Regions from separate parts of the Mesorhizobium sp. M0601 genome, predicted to be linked through region 1. Evidence: predicted binding sites of a transcription regulator. Region 1 holds the regulator's gene; each other region holds the start of a gene.

Region 1 (7,648 bases):
GCACGGCCGGCCCGATGGCCGAGGCGTCCTGCGCCAGGATGATCAGTGCGTTGGCGCCCTGCGAGATCAGGCTCTCGACGTCGGTGAGCTGCTTGCCGGGGTTGGACTGTGCGTCGGCGGAAATATACTTGTCGCCTGCGGCCTCGATGGCCGCCTTCATTGCGGCCTCGTCGGTCTTCCAGCGCTCTTCCTGGAAGTTCGACCAGGAAACGCCGATGACCTTGTCTTTAGCCTGCGCCACTGACGCCAGCGCCAGCGTCATGGCGACACCCGCCAGAATGGCGGTCGTGAATTTCTTCATCATATCCTCCCTGCGCCGCGTACGGCGTGATCAATTGGCTCAAAGACCAGCTTAGAAGCTCTAATTTTTTCGAGCCTCGAAAAAATACTGGCCCGATCTCCGGCTGCTGTCAACATCGATTCTGATGGATTTTGATGACTCTGCGAGTTTTTTCGAGCGTCGGAATAAACGATGACAGCGCCACCTGCATCTGACACTATTTGCCTCATCCGACACTATTTGTCGGACATTACCGACGGCTTCCGGTTCATGAGCGGCCGCGGCAACCGGGAGGAAAGCAAAACAATGTCGGTCGGAATCCGCCATGACGATTTGCGCCGGCGCAACCGGGCGATGGTGATCTCGGCGGTGCGCCGGGCCGGCCAGCCATCGCGTACTGAGATCGCAGCTACCACCGGCCTCAGTCATTCGACCATATCGGCGATTTCTTCCGACCTGATACGGGAAGGCATCCTCGCCGAGAGCAAGCCAAGTGAGCCCGTTTCGTTGAAACGCGGTCGTCCGCAAGTCGGCCTCGCCCTCAACCCGGAAGCGGCGGCGGTGCTGACCGTGGTGTTGTCGCTGAATTTCCTTTCGGCCGCCATTATCGACTATACGGGACAGGTGGTCGCCGAGGAACAGCGCCGGCTGGACACGCTGACTATGCCGCGCGACGAGCTGATCCGTGAATGCATGGCCATCGTCCGGCGCCGGCTGCAGGATCCAGATCTTGACGTCCGCAGTGTCGCCCGCATCGCCCTGGCGATTCAGGGCATTACCGACTCCCCTGCACGCGCCATGCTGTGGTCGCCGATCACGCCGCAGACCGACATCGCCTTTGCCGATATGCTGGAGGACGAATTCGGCATCCCGGCAACGGTGGAGAACGACTGCAACATGATGGCGGTGGCTTTGCGCTGGCGCAATCCGGATCGCTATCGCGATGACTTCATCGCCATCCTGCTTTCGCATGGCATCGGCATGGGGCTGGTGCTGAAGGGCGAACTGTTCACCGGGACGCATTCCTCGGGCGGCGAATTTGGCCACATGATCCATCGTCCGGGCGGCGCGCTCTGCCGTTGCGGGCGGCGCGGCTGCATCGAGGCGTATGCCGGCAACTACGCCATCTGGCGCAACGCCAGGCAGATGAGCGAAGACAGCGAACCGGTCGCCGATGTCAGCGACGCCGACATGCGCGCACTGGCGGCCCGGGCGCGCGAGAAAGATGGGCCGGAACGCGAGGCCTACCGCAAGGCCGGCGAAGCGCTGGGTTTCGGTCTCGGCTCGCTGTTCGCGCTGATCGATCCGGCACCGGTGGCGATGGTCGGCGCCAGTGCCGCCGCCTTCGATCTGATCGAGCCGGCCTTGCGGAAGGCAATCGCCCAGACCGCCGGCGGCCAGCATTCAGGCTCGATCTCCTTCGATACAGAGCCGAACGAATTGCCTCTGATCCGCGAAGGCTGCGCGATGCGGGCGTTAAGCTTCGTCGACCAGGAGATTTTCGCGCCGGGCGCGCAAATGAGGCCCAGCGTCAGAAAGAACGTAGCCTGACCAGGCGGGTCAATCTTCCCTGATCGCATAGCCGGCGCCGCGGATGGTGCGGATGACATCCGGCATCCGGCCGTTGTTGACGGCTTTGCGCAGCCGCCCGACATGCACGTCGACGGTGCGTTCGTCGATGTAGATTGTCTCCCCCCAGACATTATCGAGTAACTGGCTGCGCGAGAAGACACGGCCCGGATGCCGCATCATGAACTCGAGCAGCCGGAATTCGGTCGGCCCGAGCCTGATTTCGCTCTTCTTGCGATAGACCCTGTGCGATTCGCGATCGAGCACGATGTCGCCGACCTTCAGCACGCTGGACAGCACTTCCGGCTTGGCGCGCCGCAGCAGCGCCTTGACCCTGGCCATGAATTCCGGTGTCGAAAACGGCTTGACCAGATAGTCGTCGGCGCCGGTCGAAAGACCGCGCACCCGGTCGCTCTCCTCGCCGCGCGCGGTCAGCATGATGATCGGCAGCCGCTCGGTTTCGGGGCGCACCCGCAACCGACGACAGAGCTCGATGCCGGAAACCGCTGGTATCATCCAGTCGAGCACCAAAAGGTCGGGCACATTCTCCTGCAAACGGATCTCGGCTTCGTCGCCGCGTGTCACCACCTCGACCTGGTAGCCTTCGGATTCGAGATTGTAGCGGAGCAGCACACCCAACGGCTCCTCGTCCTCCACCACCATTATGCGTGGTGCGATCATCGGCTGGGCACCCCCATCATGTCACCGGTGCGGACATTGTCGTTTCGTCCTGCTTCGGACGATTGACCGGCAATTGCTCGCCGGTCAGCACATAATACGCATTTTCGGCGATGTTGGTGACATGGTCGCCGATCCGCTCCAGATTCTTGGCGCAGAACAGCAGGTGCGTGCAAGCGGTGATGTTGCGCGGATCTTCCATCATGTAGGTCAACAGCTCGCGGAACACGGACGTGTATTTGACGTCGATGCGCTCGTCGGCGGCACGCAGCTTGGCCAACGCGGCCGCATCGCCTGCAGCATATTCCTCGATGACACCCTGCACCTGGATGAGAACCAGCTGCGCCATCGCGTCGATGGAATGCGACAGGTCCCGCGGCGTGGCGCTGAGGCCGACCGCACTCACGCGCTTGGCGATATTCTTGGCAAGGTCGCCGATGCGTTCGAGGTCGCCCGCCATGCGGATCGCTCCGACCACATGGCGAAGATCGTGGGCCATCGGCTGGCGTTTGGCGATCAGGGTGATGGCGCGGTCGTCCAATTCGCGTTGACGCGCATCCATGATGGCGTCGTCGGAAACGACGCGTTGCGCCAGCACGTTGTCGGAATTCAACAGGGCCTTGGTCGCCCCGCCGACCATCGAACCGGCGAGGTCGGCCATGTCGCGGATCAGCTTGCTGATCTGCTCGAGATCCTCGTCGAAAGAAGCGACTGTGTGTTCGCCCATGGTCCTGTCCTCATATGCATGATCGGAACGGCTCAGCCGAAGCGGCCAGTGATGTAGTCCTGCGTGCGCTTCTCGCGGGGCGACGTGAAGATCTTCTCGGTCCGGTCGAACTCGACCAGTTCACCCAGATACATGAAGGCCGTCTGGCGCGACACGCGCGCCGCCTGCTGCATGTTGTGGGTGACGATGACGATCGTGTAGTCGGCTTGCAATTCGTCGATCAGTTCCTCGATCTTGGCAGTCGACAGCGGGTCGAGGGCCGAAGCCGGTTCGTCGAGCAGAATGACTTCCGGCTTCACGGCCACGGTGCGGGCGATACAGAGCCGCTGCTGCTGCCCGCCGGATAGGCTCAAGCCGCTGGCGTTGAGCTTGTCCTTGACCTCGCTCCACAGCGCGGCGCGCTTCAACGCCTGTTCGACGCGGCCGTCCATCTCGGACTTGCCGAGGTTCTCGTAGAGCCTGACGCCGAAGGCGATGTTCTCGTAGATCGACATCGGGAACGGCGTCGGCTTCTGGAACACCATGCCGATCTTGGTCCTGAGGAGGTTGAGATCCTGCGACCGGTCGAGAATGTTCTTGCCGTCGAGCAGCACCTGGCCCTCGGCCGTCTGTTTTGGGTAGAGCTCATAGATGCGGTTGAATACACGCAGCAGCGTCGATTTCCCGCAGCCCGAAGGGCCGATGAAGGCCGTGACACTGCGCTCAGGCAGCGACAGGCTGATGTCCTTCAGCGCCTTGCTCTGGCCGTAGTAGAAGTTGAGATTCTTGACCTCGATCTTCGTCTTCTCGGCGACCGTTTCGGCCATCGTCATGTCTGGGGACAACATCTGTGTCATCTGTCCTCTCTGCGTCCGGTAAGGCTGCGGGCGAGGATGCTCAAGCCCAGAACCGTCAGGGTGATTATGAGTGCGCCGGTCCACGCCAGTTGCTGCCATTCCTCGTAAGGGCTGAGAGCGAACTGGAAGATGGTCACCGGCAGGCTGGCCATCGGCGCGTTGATATTGCTGCTCCAGAACTGGTTATTGAGCGCGGTGAAGAGCAGCGGCGCCGTCTCGCCGGAAATGCGTGCTATCGCCAGCAATATGCCGGTGACGATGCCGGACAATGCGGCGCGGTAGGCGACCGAACGGATCACCACCCAGCGCGGCGCGCCGATCGCGGCACCGGCTTCACGCAACGCGTTCGGCACCAGGTTGAGCATGTCTTCAGTGGTGCGCACGACCACCGGAATGACCAGGATGGCAAGCGCAACGGCGCCGGCAATGGCCGAGAAATGTCCCATTGGCCGCACCATCAGCTCATAGACAAACAAGCCTATGATGATCGACGGCGCCGACAACAGGATGTCGTTGATGAAGCGGACGACGGTGGTGATGCGCGAAAAGCGTCCATACTCGGCCATGTAGGTTCCCGCCAGCACGCCGATCGGCGTGCCGACGACAACGGCGATGATCGTCATCAGCAGGCTGCCCGTGATGGCATTGAGCAAGCCGCCGGCCTCGCCCGGTGGTGGCGTCATCTCGGTGAAGACCGCGAGCGAAAGCCCGGCTGTGCCCTTATAGACCAACGCGCCGAGAATGAGCGCCAGCCAGGCAAGCCCGATGCCGGCGGCGACGACGCAAAGCGCCATCATCACCGAATTCCTGGCTTTGCGGCGGCTGTGGAGCGATGAGGATGTCGACATCGGTCAGGCTCCCGTACGGGCGTCGATCCGCATCAGCATATAGCGGGCGGCGGCGAGGATCAGGAAGGTGATGACGAAGAGGATCAGGCCGAGCGAAACCAGCGAGGAGGTGTAGAGGTCGCCGTCGGCCTCGGTGAATTCATTGGCGATGGTCGCCGAGATCGTCGTGCCCGGCGCGAACAGGGAGGCACTGATGCGATGTGCGTTGCCGATGACGAAAGTCACCGCCATGGTTTCGCCGAGTGCCCGGCCGAGGCCAAGCATGACGCCGCCCATGATACCGATGCGGGTATAGGGAATGACCACGCGCCGGGTCACTTCCCAGGTCGTGCAACCGATGCCATAGGCCGATTCCTTCAGCACCGCCGGCACCGTATCGAAGACGTCCTTGGTGATCGAGGTGATGAAGGGCAGCACCATGATGGCGAGGATCAGCGCCGAGGTCAGAAGGCCGATGCCGTAAGGAGGGCCGGCGAAAAGGCTGGATAGTCCCGGCACGCCGTGGAAGATGTTGATGATGAAGGGCTGTATCGTCGTCTGCAGGAACGGCGCGAACACGAACAGGCCCCAGATGCCGTAGATGATCGAAGGAATGCCGGCCAACAGCTCGACCGCTATGCCGATAGGACGCCTGAGCGGGCGCGGGCAGAGCTCGGTGAGAAAGATTGCAATGCCGATGCCGATCGGAACCGCGATCAGGATGGCAATGGCCGCCGTCACCAGCGTGCCGTAGATCGGCGCCAGTGCGCCAAATTTTTCCGTAACGGGATTCCAGCTCTCAGTCGTCAGGAAAGAAAAACCGAACGACGACAGCGCCTGCCATGAGCCGGCAAACAGCGAGATGGCGACACCGCCGAGGATGACCAGCACAAGAATTGCGGAAGCGCGGGTGAGTCCGCGGAATATGGCATCTGTGAGCGCGAAGCGCCGCACAGTAGCTTCCCTGGCCCGGGCTGCTGCAGATGATTGCATGGCATCGGAAGCGATGGTCATTGGGTCCTCGCGATTAAAGGCAACAGGGAGGGCGCCATCGACGCCCTCCCTGGAGGAGATTACATAGCCGAGTAGAGCGGCTTGCCGTCGTCGCCGACGACTTCCTTGGCCCACATGGCCTTGACGCTCTCAACCACCTTGTCGGGCATCGGAACGTAGTCCAGCTCGCCGGCCATCTCGTCGCCCTTGTCGTATGCCCAGGCGAAGAATTTGAGCGCTTCGCCGGTGGTCGCGGCATCATCCGGCTTCTTGTAGAGCAGGATCCACGTTGCCGCCGTCATCGGCCAGGACTCGGCGCCCGGCTCGTTGGCGAGGATGACGCCATAGCCCGGCTGCGAGCTCCAGTCGGCATTGGCCGCTGCCGCCGAGAACCCCGCCGCGGTGGGCTCGACCTTCTTGCCGTCCTTGTTGATCATATCGGTGTGGGTGAGCTTGTTCTGCTTGGCGTAGGCATATTCGACATAACCGATCGCGCCGCCGGTCTGGGAGACGTTGTTGGCAACGCCCTCATTGCCCTTGGCGCCGATGCCGACCGGCCATTCCACGGCCTTGTCGACGCCGACCTTTTCTTTCCAGACCGCGCTGACGTCGCCGAGGTAATAGGTGAAGTTGAACGTCGTGCCCGAACCATCGGAACGGTGAACGACCGCGATCGCCTGCGAAGGCAGCTTGACGTCGGGATTGAGCTTCTTGATCGCTTCGTCATCCCAGCTCGTGATCTTGCCGAGGAAGATGTCGGCCAGCGTCGGGCCGTCGAGAACCAACTCGCCCGGCTTGATGCCTTCGAGATTGACGACGGGAACGATGCCGCCCATCACCATCGGGAACTGAGCCAGTCCGGTCGCTTCAAGCTCGTCGCCCTTGAGCGGCGCATCCGAAGCGCCGAAGGTAACGGTCTTGGCCTTGATCTGCTTGATGCCGCCGCCGGAACCGATCGACTGGTAGTTAAGGCCAACGCCGGTGTCTTTCTTGTAGGTGTCGGCCCACTTCGCATAGATCGGGTAGGGGAAGGTGGCGCCGGCGCCGGAGATGTCCGCGGCGAGCGCGGCGGACAGGGTGAGGGTGGTCGTCGCCGCAGCCATTGCAATCGCAACGGCCGCCGAGCGGATGAAATGTCTCATGTGGCCTGCTCCTGTTCGGAATATGGTCTCTCGGCGCCATTCCTCCGGCGCCCGCTGAGGCCAATAGCCCCCGATTATTACAGTCGCATGACAGTTTCATGTCGCTCCGGTAACGACGTCCAGCCGGGTTAAGAAGGAGCGGCCGCGGGCTTTTGTCGGCATGGGCCGCGGTTTGCCGCTGGAATCAGCAGCTTGCGTGAATTCCGGCCGGCATCGTCTGCTCGGCGATCGCAGCCACCGGCTTTAAAAGAAAAAAGCCGGACGGGAGCGCGTTGCATGCAGCCAGAACGTGTCATGGCCGCGCCATCGCCGAAACAGGTCCGTTGGGGTAAATCTGACCCTGTTTCTTGCCGGCGGTCGCTGCTCCCGCCCGTAACTGGAGGAGCGGAACTTCGAATATCCCATTGTCGCCACTGAGCGCGGCTTTGGTATGGTGCGATCGCACCATGGCCTTACGCTGGAAGCGTTGACGAATCGCAAGGTTCTAACTCGCGCTGGACCTCCATCCGCGCCCGACCCGGCGCTCGATCTTCGAGCAACGCCTTCCACTGGAAGTGCGACGACTTCTACTTCACGGTATCTACTCCCTTCGCCCT
Region 2 (7,648 bases), on a different contig from region 1:
TAAAGCGGCAGGAAGGGCAACAGCAGCGTCATCGCTACAAGCGTGCTGAACGAGCCGGCAAAACACACGGCGAGATTGCGGCGCCAGTGGACGTTGTGCGTGGCGCGGTTGGCGTCTTGCGGCATGTCTGTCCTGTCCGGCCAGCTTGCATGAAACTTGCTGTGGATACCAATCTGGGATACCAACCTGGTATCTGTCATGAACGCAAGCCCCGTCGCTGTCAATGCGGGCCTCTCAAACATGATCGACAAAGGCCGGCGTGATCGGCCAACGCCGGCCAGTGACCCGATTGCCGGAACGAATGACCTGAACGGAACGCCAATGTCGCAGATGCAGAACGTCGAAAAGCAGCTTCGCGAGATGATCCTCGGGCTCGAGATTGGTCCCGGCGAGCGGCTGACGGAGCGCTGGGTCGAAAGCCGCTTCGGCGCCTCGCGCACGCCGGTCAGGGCTGCGTTGCTGCGGCTCGAGACCGAAGGCCTGATCTGCCGCGACGGCCGCGGCTGGACGGTCTCGCCAATCAATCTTGCCGAGCTGGAGCAGATCGCCGTCTATCGCGAGGCGGTCGAGGTCGCGGCAGTCAGGCTGACTTGCACCTTGCAGGACAGAAGTGCCGTCGAAATCATCGAGGCGATGCTCGATTCCTGCGACGACAAGACGCCGCGCGAGGAATGGCATCGCGTCGGCAGGGATTTTCATATCGAGCTGGCACGCCTGTCAGGCAACGAGTTCCTGTTCAGAGCGGTTCGCGATGCGATGACGCGCCTGTCGCGCGCCCGCTGGCTCGAGGTTCGCGACGAGGCAGCGCTCGGCCGCGCCTGGGCCGAACACCATGCCATTCTGTCGGCGGTGCGGGCCGGCGATGCCGATACCGCCGCCCGCCTGCTTTCGGCCCATATCATCGGCAGCCGCGACCGGCTGGTGACCTCGCTGCGCAACGACCGGCGCGGCCTGCGCGCCCGTGGATTTGCCGTCGTCGCTTGAGTGAGGATCGGCTGCCATTGATCACGAAAAGAGCAGATGAGCGAAGAATGCTACTTTCGGTCTCGCTTCGCAAATGCCGATGGCGTAAGAGCGGCGATGGAAAACAACCGATTTGACACACCCGTGACCGTCAAGGGCGCGGCGGGAAGCAATCAGCTCTTGCGTACGGCCCGCGAGGCTTCCGACTACCTCCTCAACAATTGGCCCGGCAAGCGCAGCCCCAAGCACCGCGAAGCGTTGCAAGCCTGTCATGATGCGCTGGCCGGCGACAAGCCGGCCATGAACGCAAGACGGGCCTTCATTGCCGCCGCTCGTGAAGTGAACGTCTTCGTCAGCGACAAGGCGCCTGCCTGAGGCATAGCGGGATTTGACCGAGGCCCGGCCCGCCTGGCAGCCCGGATATCATCACTCTGCCGTTTCGGTTTTGGTTTGGGACTCGCTCTCGCCCTCGGGCTTCGATCGCTCCTTGGCTGCGACCTTGGCAGCCTGCTTTTCCGCCTTCTTGGCAGCCTTCTGCCGGTCGCGTTCCTTGCGTTCCTGACCGTAGTTCGGTGCTCGTGCCATATCGTTTCCTTTCGTTGTGCTTGGCCTTTGCCTAGGAGCATTGGACCGCAAACACAACACCGCAAGGCACGATCGGGCTCTATATCTCGGCGCAGTCCGGAGAGCCCGGCTTTTCAGGCGCCGTCGCGGTCGAGAACGAGATCGGCCGGCCCGAACCGGTCCTTTGCCGTGAATTGCTGGTGCCAGTAGGGATAGAGCACGGGCGGCCTGCTGACCACATCGAGCCGTGTGCGCTCCTCATCGGCAAGCACAAGGCTTGCAGCGGCGATATTGTCTTTGAAATGGGCTTCGGTTCGTCCGCCGATCACCAGCGAACTGACAGCGGGCCGGCCGAGCAGCCAGGCAAGCGCCACCTGCGCCGCCGACACGCCGTGATTATTGCCGATATCGATCAGCGTGTCGACGATCCGCCACAGCCGGTCCTCGTCGCGGATCGGCGGTTCCGACCAGCCGCTGAGCTGGCGGGCGGTCGGCTGGTCACGGTGGTATTTGCCGGACAGCAACCCGCCGGCAAGCGGGCTCCAGACCAGCACGCCGAGCCCCTGGTCGACCGAGATCGGCAACAATTCATACTCGGCCTCGCGCGCTTCCAACGTGTAATGGATCTGCTGGGTGACGAAGCGCGGCTGGTGATGACGGTCGCTGATCCCCAGCCCCTTCATCACTTGCCAGCCGGAATAATTGGAGCAGCCGACATAACGGACCTTGCCCTGCGCGACCAGCGTGTCGAGCGCGGCGATGGTTTCCTCAAGCGGTGTCAGGCCATCCCACTCGTGCAGGAAATAGATGTCGATGACATCCGTCCTGAGCCGCTTCAGGCTCCTCTCGCATTCGCGGATCAGATGGTAGCGCGACAGGCCTTCATCGTTGGGGCCTTTGCCGATCCGCATGCGCGCCTTGGAGGCGATCAGCACGTCGCCCTTGCGCTTGCCGCCGAGCGCCTCGCCGATGATCTCTTCCGACACGCCGTTCGAATAGACGTTGGCGGTGTCGATGACATTGACGCCGGCATCGATGCAAAGGTCGATCATCCGGCGCGCCTCGTCGAGGTCGGTCTTGCCGACCGCCGAAAACGCGCCGCCGCCGCCGAACGTCATGGTGCCCATGGTCAGCGTTGAAACCTTCAGCCCGGAACGGCCGAGAGTGCGGTATTCCATGTCGTGTCCTCACAATTTATCGGGAAAGGGCGTTGCAGACGACAGCCCTCAATGAACCGGCTATTTGTAGGATAATTCGTTCCGCTTGTCGCCCGTTCCGCAGGGCAAGCTCGATCACATCTTGCGGATTGAAACGCACAGCCAGCGCAGTAGTGGCTGCAATAAAACCGTCATTGCCGGCCTATACTAACATCGGTCCAGCGCTTCGATTTCCGGCCGCCGGGCCGGGCGGCAGAGCGCCTGACAGCGGCCGGCAAGGCCTGTAAGCGGAGCAGCGTAAATGACCGAGATAAAACAGAATTCCCCGGCCAGGGACTGGCTGGAAGCGGAACTCGCCGACACGCTGGATGAAGACTATGAGCTGGAAATCTCGGAGCCGGCGCTGTCGATGGAGATCGCCAAGATCTACAAGAATGCCCATCCGCCATCGATCGACCGCCTGCAGTATTTTCGCGATCTCATCACGCTGCAATCCGAGTTGATCAAGCTGCAGTCCTGGGTCGCCTATCACAAGAAGAAGCTCGTCGTGGTTTTCGAGGGCCGCGACTCGGCGGGCAAGGGTGGTGTTATCAAGCGCATCACCCAGAGGCTTAATCCGCGCATCTGCCGCGTCGCAGCACTTCCGGCGCCGACCGAGCGCGAGAAGTCGCAATGGTATTTCCAGCGCTACGTTCCGCATCTGCCGGCCGGCGGCGAGATCGTGCTGTTCGACCGCTCCTGGTACAACCGCTCCGGCGTCGAGCGGGTAATGGGCTTTGCCCAGCCGGATCAGGTCGAGGAGTTCTTCCGCGACGTTCCGGATTTCGAACGCATGCTGGTCCGCTCAGGCATTACGCTTGTCAAATACTGGTTTTCGATCACCGACGAGGAGCAGCAGATGCGCTTTTTGATGCGCATCCATGACCCGATGAAGCAATGGAAACTGTCGCCGATGGACCTCCAGTCGCGCGTGCGCTGGGAGCAGTACACCAAGGCCAAGGAAGAAACGTTCGCCCGCACCAATATCCCGGAAGCCCCGTGGTTCATCGTCGAGGGCAACGACAAGAAACGGGCACGGCTGAACTGCATCGACCATCTCCTCAAGCAGATGCCCTATGAGGAGGTGCCGCACGAGGAGATCACACTGCCGGAGCGCGTCTTCAATCCCGAATACGAGCGCCAGGTACTGCCGCGCGAACTGTATGTGCCGGAGAAGTACTGACTAAAGCGGCGAGGAGGGCGCCGCTCCATGGCGGCACCCTGCAACAAGCTAGGTGCGCTCGATGATGACATGCGTGGCCTTCGGCGTCGCGACCTGCTCGCTGCAGCGATAGCCGAGCTTGGGCATGTCGATGCCGGCAAAAAGGCTCTCGCCGGCGCCTAGCAGGACCGGTGAGATCGCCAGATGCATTTCGTCGATGAGCTTTTCCTTGAGATATTGCCGGATCGTAGAAACGCCACCGCCCAGCCGTACATCCTTGCCGTCAGCCACTGCTTTCGCCTTTTGCAGCGCTGAGTGGATGCCGTCGGTCACGAAATAGAAAGTCGTGCCGCCCTCCATGACAATGGGATCACGCGCATGGTGCGTGAGCACGAAGACCGGCACGTGGTAGGGTGGGTTGTCACCCCACCAGCCTTTCCAGCTGTCATCCGGCCATTCGCCGCGGATCGGCCCAAACATGTTGCGGCCGAGGATCCATGCGCCGACATTTTCGAAGCTGCGTGCTGCGAACGCCTCGTCAGTGTCCGTGGTCCCGCCATCCTTGCCGAGGACCATCTTGCGGAAGGTGCGGGTGCCGAACATCCATTCGTGCAGGGCTTCCCCGCCAACACCCAGCGGGTTCTTCAGGTCTTGGTCGGGACCGGCGCCGAAGCCGTCGATCGACAAGGTGAAAGCGCTGACGCGAAGCTTGGACATGGGAGCCTCCTTGATAACCAATTGTGACATGCAAGCAGTTATCGGGGTAGCTTAACTGATTGCATTTTGCAAGCGGTATTTTGCCGGCGGGGCAATCGCTTCCAAATCATGTTGGAATAACCAATCTCAATGTCGGCGCCGCCCGTCATCCGCCTGCCGGCAGCTTCTCCCTGTATAGTGACGGGGAGAAGGGGCTGGCCGCAACGTCGATGTTTTTTGCAACGCTGGAGATTGGTGAAATCTTTTACGAACGCGTCTTTCTCCCTGCCACTTTACGGGGAGAAATGCCCGGCAGGGCAACGAGGGGCAGCGTAAACTTGAAGCGATGTCCTGCGGCGTTCCATGTCGCGCTTTGGACGGACGAACACTATTCGATGTAGACGCTACAAAGGCGCATCACCCCTTGAGCATCGCCGCCACTTCCGGCGCGAAGTAGGTCAGGATGCCGTCGCAGCCGGCGCGCTTGAAGGCGAGCAGCGATTCCAGCATCGCCTTTTCGCCGTCGATCCAGCCATTGGCAGCGGCGGCCTTGATCATCGAATATTCGCCCGAGACCTGATAGGCAAAGGTCGGCATCTGCAACTCGACTTTCAGCCGGCGGATGATGTCGAGATAGGGCAGGCCGGGCTTGACCATCAGCATGTCGGCGCCCTCGGCCAGATCCTGCTCGGCCTCGCGCACCGCTTCGTCGGAATTGGCGTGATCGATATAATAGGTCTTCTTGTCGCCCTTGAGCAGGCCGGCGGTGCCGACCGCCTCACGGTAGGGGCCGTAAAAAGCGGATGCGAACTTGGTCGCATAGGACATGATCGCCACATCCTGAAATCCATTGGCGTCGAGCGCATCGCGGATGGCACCGATCCGGCCGTCCATCATGTCCGAGGGGGCAATGATGTCGGCCCCCGCCGCCGCCTGGATGACGGCCGCCGCCGTCACTTGCTCCACCGTTTCATCATTGACGATAATGCCCTCGCGCAAGATGCCGTCATGGCCATGCGAGGTGAACGGGTCAAGCGCCGCGTCGGTGATGATGCCGATCTCCGGCACCGCCCGCTTGATGGCGCGGGTGGCGCGGTTGATGATGTTTTCCGGATCGAGGATGTGCGAACCGGTCTGATCGCGCAGGCCGAGCTCCACATTGGGGAAAGTGGCGATCGCCGGAATGCCAAGCTTGGCCGCGCGCTCAGCCTCCTTGACGGCGAGGTCGAGCGACAGGCGGAACACGCCGGGCATGGCGGCGATCGGTTCGCGCACTTGTCTGCCGTCGACGACGAAGATCGGCCAAATCAGATCGTCGACCGAGAGCCGGTTCTCCTGGACAAGGCGGCGCGACCAATCGGCCTTGCGCATGCGCCGCAGACGCCGGCTGCCGGTGATCTCGTCGACGCTGCGCGCGCCGGCAGGCTTTGCAGGGGTGAATTTGTTCATCGCAAAAACTCCGGATCGGGCGGCTTTTACCACGAGCCTCCGCTGCTGACCAATGCGACACGATTGTGCCAGGGTCCTGTCGGGCGCTATTCTGGTTGGCCATTGCCCGACAGGATCTGCGCAGCACCCCGCATGGCGACGCGGAATGCCTCGTCGAAGCTGACGCCGCGCACTTGCCAATTGTAGCTCTTGCCATTCAAGGCAAGCCGCCAGTCGGCTATCCAGCCCAGTTCCTTGTCGCTCCAGACGATACTGCCGGCGAGCGCCTGGTCGGCTCCGGCCTTCCTGGCAAGCTGGTCCAGCGTCGTGATATCGGCATGGCGCAGGGCCTGGTCGTCAAGCTTCGAGGCCGACAGCAGTGACGCTTCGGGAAACACAATCGGCATGACCAGCGGACCGGTGGCATTGACGAAGGATTCGCGCATCGCCGCCCCGCGCTCATCGTCGGCGGTCAGCACGAACTGCCTTGTGCCTTGCTCCGCCGCCAGGAAAATTGCCAGGCGTGGCCGCTCGCCAAGCCATGGTTTGCTGCCAAGCGCGGCAAGCACCGGATCGATAACGTCAGGCCTGTACAGACAAGTGAGATCATGCGGCCGGTCATGGGTGCCTTGTTCGTCATGGATTGGAATGCCTTCGAGACGGTCGCGATAGCGGAATTCGGCAACGAAGCTGCCGGCCTTGTCGCGCAGCGCCGCCATCTCAGTTCTCTTCGGCAGCCGCTGATCGCCGGACACACGAACCAGCACCGCATCGAGGCAGGCCTTGAAGCCGATCTGCCTGTTGACCTCGCCCTGGCCGGTGACGATGGTCTGCGATTGATAGAGCTCGTCGACGGTTTCGGCCGATACGGGAGGAGTGTTCGCAGCGATCAGGCCGACCACCATAACAGCAAGGCGCGGCAACCAAGGCATGGTTCAACCTTCCGGTTCAAAGCGCCAGCATTAGCACTGGGTGACGCCGACGACCATGCAGCGGATTGGCCGCCGCCATTGACGCGGCCATGCGCCACGCTTTAGCACTTCACTCCCGGCGGGCGCGGGGAGGGATTCTCTGGCGATGGATTTTGGCGGAGGCGACGAGATTCGCTTCGAAAGATTGGGCAGGGCTGGCGTCGTCACGCTGACGCGGCCGCAGGCGCTCAATGCCGTAACCCACCGCATGGTCAAGGCGCTGGACAAGGCGCTGCGCAGTTGGGAGCGCGACGACGGCGTCGACGTTGTCGTCGTCAAGGCCGAGGGCAGGGCATTTTCGGCGGGCGGCGACATCCTCCACATCTACGAAGCCGGCCGCGCAGGAAGGCCTCCGGTCGATTTCTTCGCCGATGAATACCGGCTGAACGCCCGCATCGCCCGCTTCAAGAAACCCTATGTCGCGGTGATCGACGGCATCGTCATGGGCGGCGGCGTAGGTATCTCCTTCCATGGTTCGCAGCGAGTGCTGACCGAGAACGCCCAGTTTGCCATGCCCGAGGTCGGCATCGGCTTTTTCCCGGATGTCGGCGCCAGCCATCTGTTGCCGGATCTCGGCGGCAGCTTCGGCATGTATCTGGCGCTGACCGGCAACCGCATCCGCTATGGCGATGCTTTGTGGTCGGGCCTCGCCACCCATACGATCAAGG
Region 3 (7,648 bases), on a different contig from region 1:
TGGGGGTAGGTGCCAGGCAAATGCGTCCCATGGTCACACCTGCAGGATCGAGGACACAAGCAACTGGGTGTAGGGCGCGCGCGGATCGTCGAGGACGCGGTCGGTGAGGCCGCTTTCGACGACGCGGCCGTCCTTCATCACCATTATGCGCTGCGACAGCAGACGTGCTACGGCGAGATCGTGGGTGACGACGATGGCCGCCAGGCCGAGATCGGTGACTAGGCCGCGCAACAGATCGAGCAGGCGCGCCTGCACCGAGACGTCGAGGCCGCCGGTTGGCTCGTCCATGAACACCAGCCGCGGCCCGGTGACGAGGTTGCGGGCGATCTGCAGGCGCTGGCGCATGCCTCCGGAAAAGGCGCGCGGCTCGTCGTCGATGCGGTCTTCGTCGATCTCGACACGCGACAACCAGTCGACCGCGGTGGCGCGGATTTTTCCATAGTGGCGGTCGCCGACCGCCATCAGCCGCTCGCCGACATTGGCGCCGGCCGACACCGTCATGCGCAGCCCGTCGGCCGGGTTCTGATGGACAAAACCCCAATCGGTGCGCATCAGGAAGCGGCGCTCGGCCTCGCTCATGCGGTAAAGTTCGCGAAACTGGCCGTCGCGCATCCGGTAGCTGGCGGTGCCGGAGCTGGGCAGCAGTCGAGTTGACAGGCAGTTGAGCAAAGTCGTCTTGCCGGAACCGGATTCGCCGACCACCGCCAGCACTTCGCCCGACCAGAGGTCGAAAGTGACGTTCTCGCAGCCGACGCGCGAGCCGTAGAATTTGGACAGCGCCGAAACGCGCAGCAGCGGTTCGTCTGTCATTGCTTCTCCTTACCCTCCCCCTCGTGGGGAGGGTCGGCGCGTAGCGCCGGGGTGGGGGGTGAGGCGGTGGCAGTACCCCCACCCGCGCCTTCGGCGCGACCTCCCCACAAGGGGGAGGTAGGGGCGTTGCGCCGCCTCTCGCAATGATCGGTATCGGAGCAGACGAACATGTGGCCGCCATGGTCGTCGAGGATGACCTCGTCGAGATAGACGTTCTCGGCCGCGCACAGCGCGCAGGGCTGGTCGAAGGTCTGCACCTCGAACGGATGGTCCTCGAAATCGAGGCTGACCACATCGGTGAAGGGCGGCAGCGCGTAGATGCGCTTTTCGCGGCCGGCGCCGAACAATTGCAAAGCCGGCGAACGGTGCATCTTCGGATTGTCGAATTTCGGCGTCGGCGAGGGATCCATCACATAGCGGCCCTCAACCTTGACCGGGTAGGCGTAGGTGGTGGCGATGCGGCCATGCCTGGCGATGTCTTCGTAGAGTTTTACATGCATCAGACCGTATTCCTCCAGCGCATGCATCTTGCGCGTCTCCGTCTCGCGTGGTTCGAGGAAGCGCAGCGGTTCGGGGATGGGCACCTGATAGACCAGCACCTGGCCGGCACGCAGCGGATATTCGGGAATGCGGTGGCGCGTCTGGATGATGGTCGCCTTGGCCGTCTCGGTGGTGACGGCGACATTGGCGACCTTCTTGAAGAAGGCGCGGATCGAAACCGCATTGGTGGTGTCGTCGGCGCCCTGGTCGATGACCTTGAGCACATCGTCCGGGCCAATGATCGAAGCGGTGACCTGCACGCCGCCGGTGCCCCAGCCATAGGGCATCGGCATTTCGCGCGAGGCAAACGGCACCTGGTAGCCGGGGATGGCAATGCCCTTGAGGATGGCGCGGCGGATCATCCGCTTGGTCTGCTCGTCAAGATAGGCGAAGTTGTAGGTGGCGATGTCCGCTGGTTGTGCACTCATTCCGCTGCCTCCCTCTTTTCTTCGGCCTTGCCGGCATTTTCGCGGGCATCATGCTCGGCGCGCATGCGGCGCACGAGGTCGAGCTCGGCCTGGAAGTCGACATAATGCGGCAGCTTCAGATGCTCGACGAAGCCGGTCGCCTGGACATTGTCGGAATGCGAGATGACGAACTCCTCGTCCTGCGCTGCGGCGATGACATCCTCACCCAACTCCGAGGCGCGCAGCGCGCGGTCGCATAGCGCCATGGCCATGGCCTTGCGCTCGCTCTGGCCGAAGACGAGGCCATAGCCGCGGGTGAATTGCGGCGGCGCCTTTGCCGAGCCCTTGAACTGGTTGACCATCTGGCACTCGGTGACGCGGATGCTGCCGAGCGGCACGGCAAAGGGCAGCTCCGGCACCTCGAGCTCCAGTTCGACCTCGCCGATGCGAACCTCGCCGACAAACGGGTGGTTGCGCGCGTAGCCGCGCTGGGTTGAATAGCCAAGCGCCAGCAGAAACCCCTCGTCGCCGCGCGACAGCGCCTGCAGGCGGATGTCCCGCGCCATCGGGAATTCCAGCGGCTCGCGGGTGATGTCGCCGGGGACATGATCCCCAGGCATGTCGCCGTCGGGCTCGATCAGGCCTTCGCGGGCGAGGATCGCCGACACGCGCGGCATGGCTTCCGCCTCGCCTGCGCGCTGCTCCGGTTCGGCGACATCGCCGCCGGCGGCGAGCTCGGGATCGAGCAGGCGGTGGGTGTAGTCGAAAGTCGGGCCGAGCAGCTGGCCGCCGGGCAGGTCCTTGTAGGTCGCCGACACCCGTCGCTCGACCAGCATCGTGCCGGTGTCGATCGCCCTTGTGTAGCCGAAACGCGGCAGCGTCGTGCGATAGGCGCGAACCAGGAAGATCGCCTCGATCATGTCGCCGCGCGCCTGGACGATGGCGAGTGCCGCCAATTCCCGGTCGTAGAGCGAACCTTCGCTCATCACCCGGTCGACGCCGAGCGCCAGCTGCTCGACGATCTGGTCGAGGCGAAGTGCGGGCACCGAGCGGTCGCCGCGCCGGCGGTCGGCGAGCAGTTTGTGGGCGTCGCGAATGGCCGCTTCGCCACCCTTTACCGCGACATACATCCTATGCCTCCATCGTCTTGATGCGCGTCGTGCGCGGCAGGCAGGCAATTGCTTCGGACGTGGCGAGGATGATGTCGACGCCACGCGGAAAACGCTGGTTGTTCTGCTTCCATTGCTCGACGAAATGGCGCGGCATTTGCGCCGGCGCGATCGTCGCCGTCTTCTCGATGCCCGGGCCTTCGAGCAGCAGCGGAGCGCCGGAGACAAGATCGCTGACCTCGAGGATCAGCGTCGTGGAGCGATCGGGATAATCCTGGGTGCCTTGCGAAAACCCGTCGAGCGCCATCATCTCGGCCGGCGTGGCGATCAGCGCGAAATGCGCGTCGGCCGGGGTGTTGGCCAGCGGCGCGCCGGTATGAAAGCCAAGCCAGGATTTCACCGTCGCTGAAGCGTGCAAGGCGTGGTCGAGCCAGAGCGGCGTGTCGTTATCGCACAGCGCCAGCGCAACGGCCCCGGCGGTGGCCGACAGCGGCACCGGGGGGTGGGCGAGGGCCGGCAGCGGCTGCACACTACCTGGCCGCGCCATCGCGTCCATCACGGCACGGAATACGGTCTGGGCATTGAATACCGGATCGGCGAAGCCGCCTTCAATGGATTGAGTGGCGATATCCATCAGTCTTCTCCGCGCACCATGGTGAAGAAATCGACCTTGGTCGCCGCCGTCTCGGCGCGGCGCTGTTCACGCGCCTTGGCCAGTGCCGCCTGCAATGGCGCAACGATCCTGATCTCGACCTCATTGCGGTGGGCCGGGTCCTGCCACAGCGCATCGGCGATCGCCGCCAGCCTTGCCTTCTGCTTGTCGCGACCAAGTGCGTAGCAGTGGCCGACATGGCCGGACGCAAGCCGCACCGTGGCACGGGTGACCGTCGCTTCGCCGACATTGAAAGGGGCACCACCGCCGCCGATGCGGCCGCGTACCGTAACCAGGCCGGTTTCGGGGCCACGCAGAAGTTCCGCTTCGCAGGGCAGGCCGGTTTCGTCCCACAGGCGGACGATGTCGTCGCCGGCCGATTGCGCCAGCGTCGCCATCACGGCCTTGCGCTCGGCCTGCTCTCGCGCTTCCCGTCCTCGCATGGCCGTACTCCTCGTTTGCGTGAATTTGTCTATTGATATAGACAACTATACAAATTATACTCGTTATCTAGCGCGTGTCCATGACGGGCACGTGACACGGGCCAAAAGATCGGCGCAAAGAATTGGGGCGGGAGATGATCGGACAAGCCAACCGCATCGAGCGGCGCAGCGGTGTCGCGCTGTGGCGACAGATCGCCGACCAGATACTGCATTCGATCGCCGTCGGCGATTTTCCCGAGAATGCCGCGCTGCCGCCGGAGATCGCGTTGGCCGGACGCTATGGCGTCAACCGCCATACGGTGCGTAGCGCTATCGCAGCGCTGGTGCAGGAGGGCGTGCTCAGGGCGGAGCAGGGGCGCGGCACCTTCGTGCTGTCGCGCAAGCGGCTGTCTTATCCGATCGGCGCTCGCACCCGCTTTTCCGAGGGATTGCAAGGACAGGCGTCCGAGCGGCATATCACCTTGCTCGCGTCATCGGTCGAGCCGGCCAACCGTCGTGTCGCAGAGGGCTTAGGCCTTGCGACGGGCGCCGATGTGATACGCCTGGAAACGCGCGGCGAAGCCGATGGAATGCCGGTGTCCCGCGCTGCCGGCTGGTTCGATGCCAAGCGCTTTGCCGGCATCGATGCCGCCATGGCGGAAACCGGTTCGATCACCGCATCGCTGGCACGTTTCGGCATCGACGACTATCTCAGGCAATCGACCGTGCTGTCGGCGCGCCATGCCGATGCCGTCGACCTTGCGGACCTCGAGCTGCAGCCCGGCGCCATCGTGCTGGTGACGGTCGCCGTCAACGTCACGCCCGACGGTCAGCCGATACAGTTTTCGGAGTCGCGCTTCCCGGCCGAGCGGATCGAGCTCAAATTGTCGGCGCTCTGAGATACGGCAGCCCTGGCATCATCCGACCTGAATGACAGCCTTGATCAGGCCAGACTTCTCATGCGCCCAGCGGGCGAGGTCGTGCGGCGTCTCGCCAAGCGTGGTGCGGTGCGTCACAAGCTTTGCCAGCGGCAGCGCGCCGTTGCGGATCGAGGCGGCGACATGATCGAAATCGGCACGCAGGGCGTTGCGGCTGCCGATCAGCATCATCTCGCGCTTGTGGAATTCGGGATCGGAAAAGGCGATGTCGTCCTTGACGACGCTGACCAGGACCAGCGCCCCGCCGTGCGCGACATGAGCGAAGGCCGACTGCACAGACCGGGTGTTGCCGGTGGCATCGAAAACCACGTCGAAGCCGTCGCCGCCGGTTGCTTCGCGCACCAGGTCGGCAGCAGCGCCCCGCGAGCCGTCGAGCGTCGCGAAGCCGAGTTCGCTTTCGGCAAAGCCAAGCCGTTCAGCGCTCATGTCGAGCAGCGTCACATCGAGCCCGGCGATGCGGGCGAACAGCGCCGTGCCGAGCCCGATCGGGCCGGCGCCGATGACCAGCGTGCGCGCACCTGGATCAGCCAGCGAGCGCCGCACGGCATGGGCGCCGATCGCCAGGAATTCGACGGCGGCAGCATCGGCCAGCGACAAGCCGTTTGCCGGATAAAGATTTTGCGCCGGCACCAGGATCTGCTCGCACATGGCGCCGTCGCGGTGGACGCCGAGCACCTCGATCCTGACGCAGCAATTCGGCTTGCCTTGCCGGCAGGCGATGCATTTGCCGCAGGCGAGATAGGGATTGACGATCACCGCTTCGCCGACGGCGAGATCGACGTCCACGCCAACCTCGATCACGGTGCCGGAAACCTCGTGGCCCATAATGCGGGGATAGGCGAGGAACGGGTGCTTGCCTTCGAAGATGTGATAGTCGGTGCCGCAGATGCCGACATGGCTGACGGCGACCAGCGCCCAGCCGGCGGGGGGCGCGCCAGGCGCCGGACGATCTTCGAGGACAAGTTCGCCGGGCGAGCGGCAGACGACGGCTTTCATGCTTCAATCCAGTCGGTTCATGGCACTGCCGGCCCTGCTGTGGCGAGGCCGGCGATTGTTGGGAGGCGGTCTATTTGCCGCGGCGGCGCAGCCCGTCGAAATAGACGATGACGATGATCAGCACGCCGGTGATGATGCGCTGCCAGAAGGCGTTGACGTTGAGCAGATTGGCGCCGTTGTTGATGGTGGCAAGGATGAAGGCGCCGAGCAGCGGTCCGTGCACGGAGCCGACAGCGCCGAACAGCGAGGTGCCGCCGATCACCGAGGAGGCGATCGCCTGCAATTCCCAGCCCTCGGCCTGCGTCGGATTGCCGATGCCGATGCGCGAGGCAAGCAGCACGCCGACGAAGGCCGCACACAGCCCGGATAGCGTGTAGGCCATGTAGATGGTGCGCTGGACGTTGACGCCTGACAGGCGCGACGCCTCGGCGTTGGAGCCGACCGAGAACAGATAGCGGCCCCAGCGGCTGTGGTGCAGGAAGATGTAGGCTGGGATGCCGACCAGGATCACCATCCAGAACAGATTGGGGACGCCGGCGAAGGAACTGCGCGAGAACGTCTGGAAGGCGTCGTTGTTGATCGAGATCGAGTTGCCATTGGTCATCAACAGACCGATGCCGCGCAGCGAGGTCAGCGTTGCCAGGGTGATGATGAAGGGCGGCAGGCCCATCTTGACGATGCCGAACCCATGGAACATGCCGATGGCGACGCCGACCAGCAAGGTGATCAGGATGGCGAGGAAAACCGGTGTGCCGGCGTTGATCAGCATCGCGACGATGACGGTGGCGAAGCCGACCACGGCGCCGACGGAAAGGTCGATGCCGCCGGTGATGATGACGAAGGTCTGGCCGACCGCCAGGATGGCGATCATCGACCCTTGCCGCAACAGGTTGGAGATGTTGTTGGCGGAGGCGAAGCTTGGCGTCGCCACCGACAGGATGATCCATAAAAGAACCAGCAGCGCCAGCAGTGTCAGCCCGAACAGGGCGTTGTAGTTGCGTTTCGGCCTTTCGGCAGCGATCGCCTCGGTGCTCATATCCGTCCTCCCGGTTTTTCTTGTTTCTCGGCCAGCGCCTGGGTGAGGATCTCCTCGTGGTCAGCGGTACGAAAGCCGTGCGTGGCCACCAGCTTGCCGCGCCGGAACACGTGCAGCGTGTCGGCGAGTTCATAAACCTCGGGCAGGTAGGACGAGATCAGGATGATGCCGGCTCCCTTGGACAACAGCGCGCCGAACAGGCGGTAGATCTCGGCCTTGGTGCCGACGTCGACGCCGACAGTCGGCTCGTCGAAGATGAATAGCTTGGCGCCATGGGCGAGCCATTTGCCGATGACGATCTTCTGCTGGTTACCGCCGGACAGGCTGGAGGCCAGCGCGCCGCGCGTCGGCGTCTTGATGCGCAGGTCGGCGATCTGGCGATCGGCTTGCGCCTTTTCCTGCGCGCGGGAGATCAGCAGATTGCTGGAGATGCGCTTGTAGATCGGCAGATTGAGGTTGAGTCCGACCGGCAGGTTGAGGCAGAGGCCCTGGTCGCGGCGGCTTTCCGGGGCCAGCGCCATGCCGAGCCTGATCGCGTCATGTTCGGAATTGACCTTGACCTCTTTGCCCTCCCAGAGGATCTGGCCGGCCGATTTGCGGTGCCGGCCATAGAGCGTGGTGACGAACTCGCTGCGCCCGGCGCCGATCAGGCCGTAGAGGCCGACGATCTCGCCGGCGCGGACGGACATCGAGACATTTTCGAAACCCTTGCCGGACAGGTTCCTGGTTTCGACGATG

The links. Region 1 encodes PhoB, which activates phosphate uptake and scavenging genes when phosphate is short. Its sites were predicted from a motif close to TGTCATNNANCTGTCAT; they were not measured.
Region 2: ppk2 (polyphosphate kinase 2) is a predicted target of PhoB. The motif match lies at 2,863-2,879, and genes of this name have one in related genera.
Region 3: phnF (phosphonate metabolism transcriptional regulator PhnF) is a predicted target of PhoB. The motif match lies at 4,042-4,058, and genes of this name have one in related genera.

The regions. Positions count from the first base shown of each region.
Region 1 is NZ_JAMYQK010000043.1:15,270-22,917, forward strand. It holds gene xylF (D-xylose ABC transporter substrate-binding protein) at 1-301, opposite strand, end outside; gene NKI41_RS27510 (ROK family protein) at 587-1,831, shown strand; gene phoB (phosphate regulon transcriptional regulator PhoB) at 1,841-2,530, opposite strand; gene phoU (phosphate signaling complex protein PhoU) at 2,547-3,254, opposite strand; gene pstB (phosphate ABC transporter ATP-binding protein PstB) at 3,287-4,090, opposite strand; gene pstA (phosphate ABC transporter permease PstA) at 4,087-4,938, opposite strand; gene pstC (phosphate ABC transporter permease subunit PstC) at 4,942-5,931, opposite strand; gene pstS (phosphate ABC transporter substrate-binding protein PstS) at 5,991-7,052, opposite strand.
Region 2 is NZ_JAMYQK010000004.1:162,421-170,068, reverse strand. It holds gene NKI41_RS06605 (multidrug efflux MFS transporter) at 1-125, opposite strand, end outside; gene NKI41_RS06600 (GntR family transcriptional regulator) at 322-984, shown strand; gene NKI41_RS06595 (DUF982 domain-containing protein) at 1,081-1,338, shown strand; gene NKI41_RS06590 (hypothetical protein) at 1,390-1,548, opposite strand; gene NKI41_RS06585 (aldo/keto reductase) at 1,662-2,705, opposite strand; gene ppk2 (polyphosphate kinase 2) at 2,986-3,906, shown strand; gene NKI41_RS06575 (dihydrofolate reductase family protein) at 3,955-4,602, opposite strand; gene NKI41_RS06570 (hypothetical protein) at 4,662-4,982, shown strand; gene hemB (porphobilinogen synthase) at 4,999-6,030, opposite strand; gene NKI41_RS06560 (DUF8605 domain-containing protein) at 6,117-6,941, opposite strand; gene NKI41_RS06555 (enoyl-CoA hydratase/isomerase family protein) at 7,087-7,648, shown strand, end outside.
Region 3 is NZ_JAMYQK010000041.1:36,956-44,603, forward strand. It holds gene phnK (phosphonate C-P lyase system protein PhnK) at 34-810, opposite strand; gene NKI41_RS27075 (alpha-D-ribose 1-methylphosphonate 5-phosphate C-P-lyase PhnJ) at 807-1,778, opposite strand; gene NKI41_RS27080 (carbon-phosphorus lyase complex subunit) at 1,775-2,887, opposite strand; gene phnH (phosphonate C-P lyase system protein PhnH) at 2,889-3,500, opposite strand; gene phnG (phosphonate C-P lyase system protein PhnG) at 3,500-3,961, opposite strand; gene phnF (phosphonate metabolism transcriptional regulator PhnF) at 4,096-4,839, shown strand; gene NKI41_RS27100 (zinc-binding alcohol dehydrogenase family protein) at 4,858-5,874, opposite strand; gene NKI41_RS27105 (ABC transporter permease) at 5,945-6,910, opposite strand; gene NKI41_RS27110 (sugar ABC transporter ATP-binding protein) at 6,907-7,648, opposite strand, start outside.